Linked DNA regions of Duganella dendranthematis. The protein of the gene in region 1 interacts with the protein of each later gene in a pairwise test. Links are inferred from orthologs where the notes say so. Each region holds a gene or a part of one and is shown on either strand. Other genes may lie near its edges.

Evidence for each region.
Region 2: the proteins of HH213_RS13655 (region 1) and HH213_RS06875 interact in binary tests that used the Escherichia coli proteins (3 or more experiments, as listed by UniProt). The link is inferred for Duganella dendranthematis from one-to-one orthologs.

The regions. Positions count from the first base shown.
Region 1 is NZ_CP051684.1:2,984,203-2,991,661, forward strand. What follows is about bases 288-3,077. They hold HH213_RS13655 (PTS sugar transporter subunit IIA), read right to left. Parts: upstream 2,029-3,077; coding sequence 1,546-2,028; downstream 288-1,545. Other genes in these bases: rapZ (RNase adapter RapZ), read right to left, coding at 288-330; hprK (HPr(Ser) kinase/phosphatase), read right to left, coding at 555-1,490; queF (NADPH-dependent 7-cyano-7-deazaguanine reductase QueF), read right to left, coding at 2,345-3,077. In the rest of the region: more of rapZ, read right to left, coding at 1-287; more of queF, read right to left, coding at 3,078-3,178; HH213_RS13665 (zinc ribbon domain-containing protein), read right to left, coding at 3,238-3,888; ilvA (threonine ammonia-lyase, biosynthetic), read right to left, coding at 4,046-5,581; HH213_RS13675 (YqaA family protein), read left to right, coding at 5,750-6,241; HH213_RS13680 (DUF3683 domain-containing protein), read left to right, coding at 6,476-7,459. UniProt on the Escherichia coli protein: Seems to have a role in regulating nitrogen assimilation.
Region 2 is NZ_CP051684.1:1,474,353-1,482,592, forward strand. Bases 2,839-6,409 are described here. They hold HH213_RS06875 (DUF4118 domain-containing protein), read right to left. Parts: upstream 6,027-6,409; coding sequence 3,039-6,026; downstream 2,839-3,038. Other genes in these bases: kdpE (two-component system response regulator KdpE), read right to left, coding at 2,839-3,046; kdpC (potassium-transporting ATPase subunit KdpC), read right to left, coding at 6,054-6,409. Outside these bases: HH213_RS06855 (GNAT family N-acetyltransferase), read left to right, coding at 1-156; HH213_RS06860 (vWA domain-containing protein), read left to right, coding at 158-1,327; HH213_RS06865 (GNAT family N-acetyltransferase), read left to right, coding at 1,433-2,347; more of kdpE, read right to left, coding at 2,351-2,838; more of kdpC, read right to left, coding at 6,410-6,665; potassium-transporting ATPase subunit KdpB, read right to left, coding at 6,771-8,240. UniProt on the Escherichia coli protein: Member of the two-component regulatory system KdpD/KdpE involved in the regulation of the kdp operon. KdpD may function as a membrane-associated protein kinase that phosphorylates KdpE in response to environmental signals.

The DNA.
Region 1 (7,459 bases):
CAGTTCGTGCGACAGCGGATGGCTACGGCGCGTTTCGGAAAAGCGCGCCACCAGCGAGTGGGTGTTGGCGGTCAGGAACATGACCTTGACGTCGTGGCCGTCCTCGCGCAGGCGCTGTACATCACCCGGCAGCGAGGCCAGTGACTCGGCACTGCGCGCGTCTACCGCCACGGCCAGCGCCTGCAAGCCCTCTTCGGTCAGGGTCTTGACCAGCTGGGACAGCAGGGCGGGCGGCAGGTTGTCGACGCAATAGTGTCCTGTGTCTTCCAGGACGTTGAGGGCCACGGATTTGCCGGAACCGGAGATACCAGTAATGAGGACGATGCGCATAGTCCCCGATGATACCATCGCAGGCTAGTCGCCGCTCATTGCCTGTCTCTGGCGGTGCAGCAGGGACTTCGTGGGGCATCGCCCCGCGCCTGCGAAACGGATGCGCTTTGCAAGGCGCATCTCCTTAGTCGCCACTCATCGCCTGTCTCTGGCGGTGCAGCAGGGACTTCGTGGGGCATCGCCCCGCGCCTGCGAAACGGATGCGCCTTGCAAGGCGCATCTCCTTAGTCGCCACTCATCGCCTGTCTCTGGCGTTCCATGAATTCTTGCAGCGTATCGATACCGCGTAGTTGTAGGATGGTGTTGCGCACGGCGGCCTCCAGCAGCACCGCGATGTTTCGGCCGGCAGCCACCGGGATCACCACCTTGCGTATCGGCAAGCCCAGCACGTCTTCGGTCGGGAACTGGAAAGGCAGGCGTTCGACTTCCTCGTCGGCCGCGCCACGGCGCACCAGGTGCACGATCAGCTTCAGCCGCATCTTGCGGCGCACCGCCGTCTCGCCGAAGATGGCCTTGATGTCCAGCAGGCCCAGCCCGCGCACTTCCAGCAGATTCTGCAGCAGCGCTGGGCAGCGGCCTTCGATCATGTTTGGTGCGATGCGCGAGAACTCGACCGCATCATCGGCCACCAGCCCGTGCGAACGCGAAATCAGCTCCAGGCCCAACTCGCTCTTGCCGAGGCCGGAGTCGCCGGTGATCAGCACGCCCACGCCCAGCACGTCCATGAACACGCCATGCATGATGATGCGCTGCGCCAGCTTCTTGGACAGGTACACGCGCAGGAAGTCGATCACCTGCGCCGCCGGCAGTGGCGTCGAGAACAGCGGGATGTTTTTCTCGTCGCAGATGGCAAGAATATCGGGCGGCGTTTCCAGCCCTTGGGCGATGATCAGCGCCGGCGGGCCGCCAGCGATCAGCTCGCCGATGACGTGCGCGCGCGTCAGCGACTTCAGCCGCTGGTAATAGTTGATTTCCTGATGCCCGAAGACCTGGATGCGTCCCGGGTGGATGGTGTTCAAGTGGCCAACCTGGTCGGCGGCCGAGGCGACGTCGCCGGAGATCAGGCGCTCGCCGCCAGGAAAACCGGCGAACCAGCCGAGCTGCAAACTCTCGCGATTGTCGTCGTAAAGCCTTTGTATCGTCAGCGGAGTTTGCAGCATGGGGCGTCTTTATCGAATAGGTTGAACTGTCCTTAGTTTAACCTATTGTCCGACGTCAGCCAGCGGCTTGCAGGCTGGGCAGCCAGTTGATGATGCGCGAATGGACCGATTTCGGATCGTTGTCCGTGCTCAGCGCCACGCGGAAGGCGTCGTCCGAGAACATCTCGGCGATCTCGGACAGGATCTCCAGATGCTGCTGGGTCACATGGTCCGGAATCAGCAGGAAGAACAGCAGGTTGACTGGCTTGCCGTCCGGCGACTCGAACGGAATCGGCTCGGCCAGGCGCACGAAGGCGGCCAGCGGCGTCTTCAGGCTCTTCATGCCCTTGATGCGGCCATGCGGCACGGCGACGCCATGGCCCAGGCCCGTCGAGCCGAGCCGCTCCCGCGCGAACAGATTGTCCGAGACGGTAGAGCGGGCGATGCCGCAGTTGTTTTCAAAGATCAGGCCAGCTTGCTCGAAAGCGCGCTTTTTACTGGAGACTTCCAAATCCAGCAGCACGTTCTCCAGAGAGAGTATTTTGCTCAGGTTATTCATAGTACGAATGTAATGTTGCACCGCACAAGGGTGGCATGCGAGCGGAATTATAGGCTGGTTTCGGCGCCATGTAACATGAAATCGATTGCCGCGACGTTGCGTTTGCGCCCGTCACGGCGCCTGCCATCCACTGGTAAAAATGCACCAAAGTAATGAATCGCTATTTCTGCTTACAAATCCGGAAAAATGCCGGTTTTTCGCCAGAGGCGGAGGCGTTTTGCCGTTTTTTGTCGTTTTCGCGCCAGAGCAAATTAAACAGCGTGGCAACAGGCGTTATAGATCACATCATACGCCTGATTTCACGCTGCCTGGCTGATTACTGGCGGGCGCCGCGCAGGTTGGGCGGCTTCTGCGCGGTGCTGAAGTTGCTGCGCCAGGGATTGATGTCCAGCCCGCCGCGACGGGTGTAGCGCGCGTACACGGCCAGTTGCTGCGGCTGGCACTGGCGCAGGATGTCGACAAAGATGCGCTCGACGCACTGCTCGTGGAATTCGTTGTGCTCGCGGAAGCCGATCAGGTATTTCAGCAGGCTTTCCTGTTCGATCTGTGGGCCGCTGTAGTGGATCTGTACGCTGGCCCAGTCCGGCTGGCCGGTCACCAGGCAGTTCGATTTCAGCAGGTGCGAGACGAGTTTTTCTTCCACCGGTTCTTCGTCCAGCGCGGCCTTCAGCAACTCCGGCGACGGGCTGTAATTGTCGACATCGATGTCGAGCCGGTCCAGCAGCAGGCCGTCCAGTTCGCCCATGCCGATCATGCCGAATTCTTCCGGCTGGGTCAGCGTGACGTGCACGCTGGCGCCGGCCGCATCGGACAAGTCTTGCTGCAGCAGGATTTTCAGTGCAGCCACGTTATCCAGTTTGGTCTGGTTGAACGAGTTCAGGTACAGCTTGAACGATTTCGATTCGATGATGTTGGGCGAATCGGACGGGAAGGTGATGCGGGCAATCGCCACCTGCGGCTTGCCGCGCTGGTTCAGCCACGAGATTTCGTAGGCGTTCCAGATATCGACGCCGAAGAACGGCATGGTGCCCGACAAGCCCAGCTCGTCGCGCTTGCCCTGGCGCGGAATCGGGAACAGCAGCTCCGGCGCGTAGTCGGTGCGGTAGGCGGAAGTTTTCCCCAGCGGGGACTGGTCGGCGGAATTGGTCATGGTGCGTGGAATCAAGATGGAGTAAGCCGCATTGTAACGCGCTGTTGTTACGCGTGCTGCTAGGTCTGCCGCTGGCCGCATTCGGTGCAAAACTTGGTGCCGGGTTCGAGCATGGTCGAGCAATGGCTGCACGCCACCTGCTGCGCGGTCTTGTGGCCGCACTCGGGGCAAAACTTGGCGCCATGGGTTTCGGTATGGCACTGCGTGCACACCAGCTGCATCGCCTGCGTGACCGGGCGCTGGGCGCCGCGCGTGCGGCCTTCGACGTTGGCGGCTTCGCGCGCGGCCTCGACTTCGCCCTGGGCGCGGGCCTGGGTAATGGCGACGTTGACGTTGGGTGCGCAATTGAAGCACAGGCCGTTGGCGGTGTCGAAGCACGGGCTGCACACGTAGCGGTGGCAATCGCCGCAGCGGTTGAAGTGGGCCTTGCCGTCGGCCACGGCCTTGGTGAAGGCGTCGTCGCGGGCGCTGTGCCAGCCGGCTTCTGCCACGCCGTTGAGCACGCTGCTGGCGCTGCCCAGCAGGCCGCCGAACAGGCCTGCGCCTTTCTGCATCCAGCCGGAGGCCTGGCCGCTGCGGTAGGGATCGAAACGGGTGCGCCAGCGGTCGTTGCAGCGCTGGCAGTAAAACTCGAACTGGAAGCCGGCGTCGACGCCGGAGGAATTGCTGAGATCAGCGTAGTTGCTGGAAAACTGCATTTCGGTCGACATGGCTCCCCCACCATAGCATAATAAAATGCAATTATATTAAGTTTGCGGGGGAGCTGTTTTCAACCGTGCGCATACCCCAACGCCAGGCGGGGTCTGACCCCGTCCGGGGTCAGACCCCTCAGCGGCAAAGCGCATTTCGCCACTGAAGGTTGCGGGGTCAGCCGAGGAACAGCTTGTAGACCGGATTGGCGCTTTCATCCCAATAACGGTAGCCCAGCGTCGCCAGGAACTGGGCGAAATCGCTCATCTCGTCCGGCGGCACCTGCAGGCCGATGACGATGCGGCCGACGTCGCCGCCTTGGCTGCGGTAATGGCACAGCGAGATATTCCAGTTCGGCGCCATCGAGTCGAGGAAGCGCATCAGCGCGCCCGGACGTTCCGGAAACTCGAAGCGGTACAGCAACTCGTTGTCGGCCAGCGAACTCTTGCCGCCGACCAAGTGGCGCAAGTGGGTCTTGGCCAGCTCGTCGTGGGTCAGGTCCAGCGCCTTGAAGCCGTGCTCCTCGAAGCGGCGGGCCAGCGCACCGGATTCGTTGCGGTCGGCGATTTGCACGCCGCAGAACACATGCGCATCATCCTTGTCGCTGATGCGGTAGGTGAATTCGGTGACGTTGCGCGCGCCGACCAGCTGGCACAGGCGCTTGAAGCTGCCGCGCTGCTCCGGCAGCGTGACGGCAAACAGCGCCTCGCGCGCTTCGCCCAGTTCGGCGCGCTCGGCAACGAAGCGCAGCCGGTCGAAATTCATGTTGGCGCCGCAGGCGATGGTGATCAGGGTTTCATTCTTGATTGGGTCCTTGGTCAGCGCGGCGCGCTCGACATAGGCCTTGGCGCCGGCGATGGCCAGCGCGCCGGCCGGCTCCAGAATGCTGCGGGTGTCGGTGAACACGTCCTTGATGGCGGCGCTGATGGCGTCGGTGTCGACGATGATGATGTCGTCGACGTAGAGCTGGGTCAGGCGGAAAGTTTCCTCGCCCACCAGGCGCACTGCGGTGCCGTCCGAGAACAGGCCGACATCGGTCAGCGTCACCCGTTCGCCGGCCTTGATGCTGCGCGCCATGGCGTCGGAATCGAGGGTTTGCACGCCGATGATCTTGATATCGGGCCGGATCGCCTTGACGTAGGCGGCCACGCCGGAGATCAGTCCGCCGCCGCCGATGGCGACGAAGATGGCGTGGATCGGGCCGGAATGCTGGCGCAGGATTTCCATGCCGATGGTGCCCTGGCCGGCGATCACATCGGGATCATCGAACGGATGGACGAAGGTCAGCGCCTGTTCCTTTTCCAGCGTCAGCGCGTGGTTGTAGGCATCGGTGTAGGACTCGCCGTGCAGCACCACCTCGACGTCGCCGCCGCCGCGCGTCTTGACGGCGTCGATTTTGACTTGCGGCGTGGTGGTCGGCATCACGATCAGCGCGCGGCAGCCGAGCTTGGCGGCCGACAGCGCCACGCCCTGGGCGTGGTTGCCGGCCGAGGCGCAAATTACGCCGCGCTTGCGTTGCGCGTCGCTCAAGTGGGCCATCTTGTTGTAGGCGCCGCGAATCTTGAAGCTGAACACGCTCTGCATGTCCTCGCGCTTGAAGTAAATTCGGTTCTCGAAACGCTGCGACAGGGTCGGCGCGAGTTCCAGCGGGGTTTCATCAGCCACGTCGTAGACGCGGGCGGTCAGGATTTTCTTCAGATAGTCGGTCGTCATGGTCTGCAAGCAAAGTGATTCGGAGGGAGGCTGCAATGCTAACTATCCGGCGGGTGACCGGGTGAAGCAGGGGCGCGGGTCCTGGCGGGGTGGGCTGGGACCGGACTGTTCAATCGTGCGGTGTGCGGATCATTATAATGGCACCTTTCCCGTATCCCCAACAAACCGATGATCGAATCTGCAATTGCCTGGTTGCTGCACGTGCTGGCCGCGCCGGAAGTGGGGCTGACGTCGGTGTTCATCATCAGCCTGGTCTCGGCGACGCTGGTGCCGCTGGGCTCGGAGCCGGCAGTGTTTGCCGTCATCAAGGCCAATCCGGAACTGTTCTGGAGTGTGATCGCGGTCGCCACCGTCGGCAACACGCTGGGCGGCGCCATCGATTACTACATTGGCTGGCAGGCCAAGCAGAGCTTTGCAAAAGAACGTAAAAGCCGCTGGTTTCACTGGCTGGAGCGCTACGGCGCCAAGACCATGCTGCTGGCCTGGCTGCCCGGCATCGGCGATCCGCTGTGCACCTTGGCCGGCTGGCTGCGGCTGCCGTTCTGGCCCAGCGTGGCGTACATGGCGATCGGCAAGCTGCTGCGCTACCTCACCATGACCACGCTGCTGTTGTACGTGCCGGACGGCGTGTGGCACCGGATCGGACAAATGCTGGGCTAATTTGGTGCAAGTTATCCTCTTGCGGCATAAGCTTATGCATAAATTTGATTCAGTTTGATTCGCAGTCGAGGCATTTTATTGCCGCCATAGCGTGGATTTTTCGAATATTTGCCGGGTTTTGACGCTGCCCAGAGTCCCTCGGCCGCCTAAGGCTGTTCCCGCGTGGTGCGCCGCAATAGGCTAGAATGATCCTCCCGGTTGCTGTTTACGAGTCACATCGAGCCAAATCGCATAATGAACGCCCCTGCACAAATCCAAGCTTTGCTGGCGGAGACGCCCCACGGTCCAGAGGCTAGCCGCCTCCGGGAAATTCCTTATAACTACACGTCGTTTTCCGATCGCGAGATCGTCATCCGGCTGCTGGGCGAGGAATCGTGGTCGCTGCTGGATACGCTGCGCGGTGCGCGCCAGACCGGCCGCTCGGCGCGCATGCTGTACGAGGTGCTGGGCGATATCTGGGCGGTGCGCCGCAATCCATATCTGCAAGACGATATGCTGGATAACCCGAAGCGCCGCCAGGAACTGATCGATGCGCTGCACCACCGTCTGGCCGAGGTGGACAAGCGCCGCTTGACCATCGACGACAGCGAAGCCCAGACCGACGAAGCCGCGCGCATGCGCAGCGCCAACGTCGCCAAGCTGCTGCGCGCCGCCGGCAAAGCGGTAGCCGATTTCGGCGAAGAATTCAAGCAAGTCTACGATCTGCGCAAGCGCACCTACAAGGTGCTGGGCCGCTACACCGTCAAGCACAACATCTGCTTCGACGGCATGAAGCGCATCAGCCACGTGACCGATGCGACCGACTGGCGTGTCGAGTATCCGTTCGTGGTGCTGACGCCGGACACCGAAGAAGAAATGGCCGGCCTGGTCAAAGGCTGTATCGAACTGGGGCTGACCATCATCCCGCGCGGCGGCGGCACCGGCTACACCGGCGGCGCGATTCCGCTGACGCCGATGTCGGCCGTCATCAACACCGAGAAGCTGCTCAACATCGGCGCGGTGGAAATGAAAGTGCTGCCGGGCCTGGACAAAGAGTACGCCACCATCTACACCGGCGCCGGCGTCATCACCAATAAAGTCTCCGAAGCGGCCGAGAAGGCCGGTTTTGTGTTCGCGGTCGATCCGACCTCGGCGCACGCGTCCACCATTGGCGGCAACATCGCCATGAACGCGGGCGGCAAGAAGGCCGTGCTGTGGGGCACGGCGCTCGACAACCTG
Region 2 (8,240 bases), 1.5 Mb from region 1 along the record:
CGCCTCGGCGCCAGGAAGGACGGCGTGCTGCGCCACCACGCGCTGCGCCGCGACGGCACCGTGCGCGACACCGTGATGTACAGCATCGCGGCCGGCGAGTGGCCGGAGATCAAGGCCCATCTGCGCGACAAGCTGGCGCGCCACGGAGTGCGCTGAGATGCTGATCGATTTCTTCTTCACGCTGAAAGACGCCAAGATCCCGGTCACGATCAAGGAGTTTTTGACGCTGCTGGAAGCCATGCAACAGCGCGTGATCAGCAACTCGCTGGACGATTTCTACTACCTGGCGCGCCTGACGCTGGTCAAGGACGAGGCCCACTTCGACAAGTTCGACCGCGCCTTTGGCCTGTATTTCAAGGGCATCAGCGCGACCTTCGACCAGCAGGGCAATGTGCCGCTGGACTGGCTGGTACAGCGCATGAAGCGCGAGCTGACACCGGAGCAGATCGCCGCGCTGGAGAAATTCGGCTACGACAAACTGATGGACCGCCTGAAGGAGCTGCTGGACGAGCAGAAGGCGCGCCACGAGGGGGGCAACAAGTGGATCGGCACCGGCGGCACTTCGCCGTTCGGCCATGGCGGCACCAATCCCGAGGGCGTGCGCATCGGCGGCAAGGGCGGCAACCGCACCGCAGTCAAGGTGTGGGAGGCGCGCAGCTACCAGGATTACGACGGCGAGCGCGAGATCGGCACCCGCAACATCAAGGTGGCGCTGCGCCGGCTGCGCAAGTTTGCGCGCCAGGGCGCGGCCGAGGAACTGGCGCTGGACGCCACCATCCGCGCCACCGCCAGCAACGCCGGCTACCTCGATATCAAGATGCAGCCGGAGCGCAAGAACAATATCAAGGTGCTGATGCTGTTCGACGTCGGCGGCACCATGGACGACCATATCGAGCGCACCGAGGAACTGTTTTCGGCCGCCAAGTCGGAGTTCAAGAACATGGAGTTCTTCTACTTCCACAACTGCGTCTACGACTATGTGTGGAAGAACAACCGGCGCCGCCATTCGGAGCGCTTCCCGACCTGGGACATCCTGCGCAAATACCCGCCCGACACCAAGCTGATCTTCGTCGGCGACGCCACCATGAGTCCGTACGAGATCCTGCAGCCGGGCGGCTCGGTCGAGTACAACAACGAGGAAGCCGGCAGCGCCTGGCTGGCGCGCTTCACGGCAGCGTTCCCGAAATTCGTCTGGCTCAATCCGGAACCGGACACCATCTGGCAGTACCGCCAGTCGATCGACATCATCCGCCAGCTGATGAACAACCGCATGTTCCCGCTGACCATGAACGGCCTGGAGCAGGCAATGCGCACGCTCAGCAAATAAGTATTTAACAAAAAGAAACTATGTTAAATATATTGAAATCCGTGAAACAAATTGCTACAAATCTTAAGTTGTAGCACAAGCGTGCAGCTCTTAGCCTGACGGGCTATGTCCATACTGCTTTCTTTTCGTCGTCTGAGCGCGCGCCTGCGCGCCGCCAGCCCGCGCAGCATCGCTGCGGCGGCCACCTTGCTGCTGGCCGGGTTTTTCCTGCTCGATCTGGGCAGCGGCCCGACCATCTCCTTCGGGCTGTTTTATACGCTGTCGGTGGTGCTGGTGGCGTGGCGGCTGGGGCGCGCCGCCACTGTGCTGGCCGTGCTGGCCGCCAGCGCCGCCCGCGTCGCCGATTTCTACCTGAACCGCCATCACGACGGCGCCCTGATGCTGGTCTACGATCTGCTGCAAAGCGCGGCCGGCTACGGGCTGGCGGCGCTGCTGGCCTGGCAGGGCCGCCAGCTGTTCGAGCGCACCGCGCGCCACGCCCGCCATTTCCAGCACCAGGCGCGCCGCGAACGGCGTCAGCGCCGGCTGGAGGCCACCATCCGCCGCGCGGTGCTGGCCGATGTGCCGGCCATCATCGCGCTGACCAATGCCGGCGGCGAAGACGGCGCCTTCGACCAGAATGTGATGGACGCGGTACGCCAGGCCGCGCTGACCACCACCTTCAGCCAGGGCATCATCGATGGCGCCGCGTTGCGCGACGTCTGGAATGGCGGCCAGACCGTGGTGCCGATCGAGTTCTGGGTGTCCGAACGCAATGGCCAAGTGGCCGCCTATATGATGGTGCTGGGCGTGGACGGCAACAAGGGACCGGAGCGCGAACTGCATGCGCTGGCGGTGGCGCCGCCCTTCCGCAACACCGGCCTGGGGTCGGCGATGGTGAATTTCTTCTGCCTGCGCTACCAGCAGCGGCGCCTGGTGATCGCCACCAAGTCCGACTCGCAGATGATGCAGATGCTGGTGCGGCGTAACTTTCAGCAGCTCACCAGCGACAAGGGCTATGACATCATGGTGCGCGACTAGCGCCTACGGCAGCTGCAGGCGGTAGCCGACCGCCGTTTCCGTCAGCAGGTAGCGCGGCTGGGTGGGGTCGGCTTCCAGCTTGTGGCGCAGGTGGCCCATGTAGATCCGCAAATAATGGCCGTTCTCCGACTGCGACGGCCCCCACACGGCGCGCAGCAGTTGCGGGTTGGTCATCACGCGGCCGGCGTTGGCCACCAGCACCGCCAGCAGCCGGTATTCGGTCGGCGTCAGGTGCACGTGGGCGCCGCCGCGCGTCACGCGCCGGTTCTGCAAATCCACCGCGACGTCGCCAAACTGCACCAGCCCGCTCTGATCGGCGGCCGGCTGGCGCTGCCGCCGCAGGGTGGCGCGCACCCGCGCCAGCAGTTCGCCGACGCCGAACGGTTTGCTCAGGTAGTCGTCGGCGCCGGCGTCCAGCGCGCGGATCTTGTCGGCTTCGTTGACGCGCGCCGACAGCACGATCACCGGCACGCTCGACCATTTGCGCAGGTCGGTGACGAAGTCGATGCCGTCGCCATCCGGCAGGCCGAGATCGAGCACGATCAGGTCCGGTTTGCGGGTGCCGGCGTCGATCAGGCCGCGTTGCAGGCCGCCCGCTTCGAAAACCTGCCAGCCCTCCTCTTCCAGCGCGGCGCGCACGAAGCGGCGGATTTGCGGTTCGTCTTCGACCAGCAAGGCGGTCGGTGCGGTGTCAGTCATGGACTTCCTCGTCCGGCATGGCCGGTGGTGTGCCGAGTGGCAGGGTAAAGGTAAAGGCGGCGCCGCCCAGCGCGCCACGGCCGGCGCTAATGCGGCCGCCGTGCGCTTCGACGATGGCGCGGCAGATCGCCAGCCCGAGGCCGACGCCCGGCTTGGCCGATTCGCGTTCGCCACGGGTGAATTTTTCAAACAGCGCTTCTTCGCGGCCGGCCGGCAGGCCGGGGCCGTCGTCGTGCACGGTGACGTCGAGCCAGGCGCCGTGCAGCGCGGCGGCGATTTCGATATGGGCGCCGGGCGGCGTGTATTTGGCGGCGTTTTCCAGCAGGTTGACCAGCACCCGTTCGATCAGCACGGCGTCATAGCGCAGCAGCGGCAGCGCGGGCGCCAGCCTGGTGCTGACCTGGTGCCCTTTAAGGGCGCTGCCGGCGGCGCGCAGCGCGCTGCCGACCACTTCTTCCAGCGGTTGCCATTGCAGGTTGAAGTGCACTTCGCCGCTCTGGATGCGTGCCATGTCCAGCAGGTTGGCCACCATGGTGCTCATGCGCAGCGCTTCGTCGTGCAGCGCGCGCGCGGTGTCCTGCTGGGCGTCGCTCAGCGCCGGGCGTGAGCCGGTCAGCGCTTCCGACAGGCCGACCAGTGAGGTCAAGGGCGTGCGCAGGTCGTGCGACAGCGCCGCCAGCAGCGAGTTGCGCAGCCGCTCGGTTTCCATGCTGACCAGCGCGCCCTGGGCCACTTCGATGTAGTGCACCCGCTCCAGCGCGATGGCGGCCAGCGCGGCGAAGGTGTCCAGCTGTTGCCGCTGCTCGGGAATCAGCATCCAGCGTCGCTGCTGCGGTTCGATCGCCAGCACGCCGCGGGTACGCATCGGCGCCACCAGCGGCAGGTAGAAGATGCGGCTGGCCGGCAAGGTGTCGGTGCCGAGGCCGGCCGGTTCGGCGCGGTCATAGGCCCATTGGGCGATGCCGGTGTCGAGCACCGACAGGTGGGCGCCGCTGTGGCCATGGCGGTGACTGCTGCCGGCGCCGGCGTCCGGCAGGGCCGCCGGGTTGGCGTGCTCCGGCGGCGGTAGTTGCAGCCGGCCGGCGTCGTCCGGCAACAGCAGCGTGGCGCGCGCGCGGAATGCTTGCTGGATCACGCGCCGGGTGGTGTCGTAGATTTGTTCGGTTTGCAGGGCGCCGGACAGTTCGCGGGCGAATTCGTACAGCGCCCGCGCCCGCCGTTCGCGCTGCGCCGCGACGCGCGCCTGGAAGCGCAGGTCGGCAGTCAGGTGGCCGGTGATCAGGCCCACCGCCAGCATGACGATGAAGGTGATCAGGTATTGAAAGTCGGTCACGGCCAGCGTGAAGCGCGGCGGCACGAAGAAGAAGTCGAAGCAGGCTACGCTGACGCAAGTCGCCAGCACCGACGGTCCGCGCCCGAAGCGCACTGCCACCAGCACCACCACAAGCAGGAACAGCATGGCGATGTTGGCCAGGTCCAGCCAGGCCAGCAGCGGTGTGGTGATCAGCGCGGTGGCGACGCTGGCCGCCGCCGCCACGCCATAGCCGATGACGCGCCGGCGCTGGAGCGCGCCGGCGGCAGCGTCGTCGCCCTGTCCGGCCGCGTTGCCAGTCATCCCGCCCGCTGCCCCGACAGCGCCATCACTGGCTGCCGCGCCGCCGTTCATGGCGGCGCCGGCCGTTCCGCCGTTGGCGCTGTCGGCGCTAGCTGCGTTGCCGCCGCTGGCGCTGCCGACGTTGCCGCCCCAGCCGCCGCCGGCGTCACCGCCCCAGCCGCCCGGCGCATCGTACGGGTCGGCGTCGGCATGGCTGCTGCGCGCCGGCGCCGGCTGGTTGCGCGGGACGCCGATTTCGATCAGGTCGAGGTCGGGCGCCAGTTGCGCCAGCCGCTTCAGCGGCGCCGTGCGCCACGGCCACGGCCAGCTTCGCTGCATCCTTCCCAGCACCAGCTTGGACAGGTTGTGACTGCGCGCGTAGTCGAGCGCGGCCGCCGCCAGATCGGCGCCGGACAGCACGGCGGTGGTCGCGCCCAGGTCTTCGGCCAGCTTCAGCGTCTTCAGGATCTGTTCGCGCTGCGCCGCCGGCAGCCGTTGCAGGGCCGGCGTTTCGACGTACACGGCGTGCCAGCCGGTGCCCAGCTGGCCGGCCAGCCGCGCCGTGCTGCGCACCGTGTGTTCGCCGCCCGGACCGGGGCCGACGCAGGCTAGCAGCGCGGCGCCGGTCTTCCAGATGTCGGCGATCGATTTTTCCACGCGGTAGGCGCGCACGTCGTCTTCGATGCGGTCGGCGGTGCGCCGCAAGGCCAGTTCGCGCAGCGCGATCAGGTTGCCCTTGCGGAAGAAGTTCTTGGAGGCGCGCTCGGCCTGGGCGGCCTGGTAGACCTTGCCGCTTTGCAGGCGCGCCAGCAGTTCGTCGGCCGGCACATCGACCAGCACCACTTCGTCGGCCTGGTCGAACACGGTGTCCGGCACGGTTTCGCCGACCCGCACGCCGGTGATGCCGCCGACCACGTCGTTCAGGCTTTCCAGGTGCTGGACGTTGACGGTGGTGAGCACGTCGATGCCAGCGTCCAGCAGTTCTTCGATGTCTTGCCAGCGCTTTGGATGGCGTGAGCCGGGCGCGTTGCTGTGCGCCAGTTCGTCCATCAGGATCAGCGGCGGCTGCGCGGCCAGGGCGCCGTCGAGGTCGAATTCGGCGAGCTGCTTGCCGCGGTAGGCCACCTGGCGCGGCGGCAGCAGCGGCAGCCCGGCCAGCATGGCGGCAGTGTCGGCGCGGCCGTGGGTTTCCACCACGCCGACCAGCACCGGCTGGCCGTCGGCCTGCAGTTTGCGGGCGGCCGCCAGCATGGCGTAGGTCTTGCCGACGCCGGCCGAGGCGCCGAAGTAGATGCGCAGCCTGCCGCGCGCGGCGCGGCGCTCCTGCGCCTGCACCTGCGCCAGCAGCGCATCGGGATCGGGTCGTATGGAGTCGGTGGGGAACATGGCCATGCGCGGATTGTACCTCTTGGCTTAGCCGCGCGCCGGGACGTGGCTGGTGGCCGCCGCCTGGTCCAGCGCAAGGTTCAGCGCCAGCACGTTGACGCGCGCTTCGCCGAAGAAGCCGAACCACTGGCGCTGCTGTTCGCGGGCGATCAGCGCCAGCACCTGCTCGCTGCTGATGCGGCGCGCGGCGGCGATGCGGCCGGCCTGGTAGCGGGCGGCGGCCAGGCTGATCTCGGGATCGAGACCGCTGGCCGAGGCGGTCACCAGGTCGACCGGGATCGCGGCCGTGTTGCTGATGCCAACGGCGGCGTCGGCCGCGTGCAGCGCGTCGATGCGGCCTTTGACGGCGTCGATCAGGGCCGGGTTGGTCGGCCCCTGGTTGGCGCCGCCCGAGCCGGCCGCGTTGTTCGGCATCGGCGCGGTGGCCGACGGCCGGCTCCAGAAGTATTGCGGCGAGGTGAAGGCCTGGCCGATCAGCGACGAGCCGACGGTTTTGCCGTTGACGGTCACCAGGCTGCCGTTGGCCTGGTCGGCAAACGCGGCCTGGCCGATGCCGGTCACGGCCAGCGGATAGATGACGCCGCAGACCAGGGTCAGCGCGACGAAGATGGTGAGGGCGGGACGAAGTGGCGATGTCATGGTAAAACTCCTATGTAGCGTCATTCCCGCGCAGGCGGGAATCCATGCTGAATACGGGTCCCGCCTGCGCGGGAAGCCACGTCGCCCAGTGGGCGACTTGACGGGTTAGACGAGGTTGAGGGCGGTCAGCACCAGGTCGATGACCTTGATGCCGATGAACGGCAGGATGATGCCGCCGACGCCGTACAGCAGCAGGTTGCGGCGCAGCAGCGCCACGGCGCCGATGGCCCGGTATGGCACGCCCTTCAGCGCCAGCGGGATCAAGACCATGATGATCAGCGCATTAAAAATCACCGCCGACATGATGGCCGAGGCCGGGCTGGCCAGGTGCATGATGTCGAGCGCCTTCAGCTGCGGGTAGGTGCCGACGAACGCCGCCGGGATGATGGCGAAGTATTTGGCGATGTCGTTGGAGATCGAGAACGTGGTCAGCGAGCCGCGCGTCATCAGCATCTGCTTGCCGATTTCGACGATTTCCAGCAGCTTGGTCGGGTTCGAATCGAGATCGACCATGTTGCCGGCTTCCTTGGCCGCCTGGGTGCCGGAGTTCATCGCCACCGCGACGTCGGCCTGGGCCAGCGCCGGGGCGTCGTTGGTGCCGTCGCCGGTCATGGCCACCAGCCGGCCTTCGGCCTGGTAGCTGCGGATCAGCTTGAGCTTGTCTTCGGGCGTGGCTTCGGCCAGGAAGTCGTCAACGCCCGCTTCGGCGGCGATCGCGGCGGCGGTCAACTTGTTGTCGCCGGTGATCATCACAGTCTTGATGCCCATGCGGCGCAGTTCGGCAAAGCGCTCCTTGATGCCGCCCTTGACGATGTCCTTCAGTTCGACCACGCCCATCACGCGCTCGCCGTCGACCACCACCAGCGGCGTGCTGCCGCGGCGCGAGATGTCGTCAACGCTGCGCGCCACTTCGCCCGGATACTTCTGGCCCAGCGCTTCGACGTACTGGCGCACGGTATCGGCCGCGCCCTTGCGGATCGCGCGCGGGCCGATGTCGATGCCGGACATGCGGGTCTGCGCGGTGAACGGCACGAAGGTCGCGTTCAGGGTCGCCATTTCGCGTTCGCGGATGTTGAACTTCTGCTTGGCCAGCACCACGATGCTGCGCCCTTCCGGCGTTTCGTCGGCCAGCGACGCCAGCTGGGCGACGTCGGCCAGCTGTTGTTCGGTCACGCCCGGCGCCGGCATGAAGGCCGAGGCCTGGCGGTTACCCAGCGTGATGGTGCCGGTTTTGTCGAGCAGCAGCACATCGACGTCGCCGGCCGCTTCCACCGCGCGGCCCGAGGTGGCGATCACATTGGCTTGCATCATGCGGCTCATGCCGGCCACGCCGATGGCGCTCAGCAGGCCGCCGATGGTGGTCGGGATCAGGCATACCAGCAGCGCGATCAGCACCGTGATCGACACCGGCGCGCCACTGCCGGCGGCGGCCACCGAGAACAGCGAGAACGGCAGCAAGGTCACGGTGACGATCAGGAACACGATGGTCAAGGCCACCAGCAGGATGGTCAGCGCGATTTCGTTCGGCGTCTTCTGGCGCTTGGCGCCTTCCACCATCGAGATCATGCGGTCGAG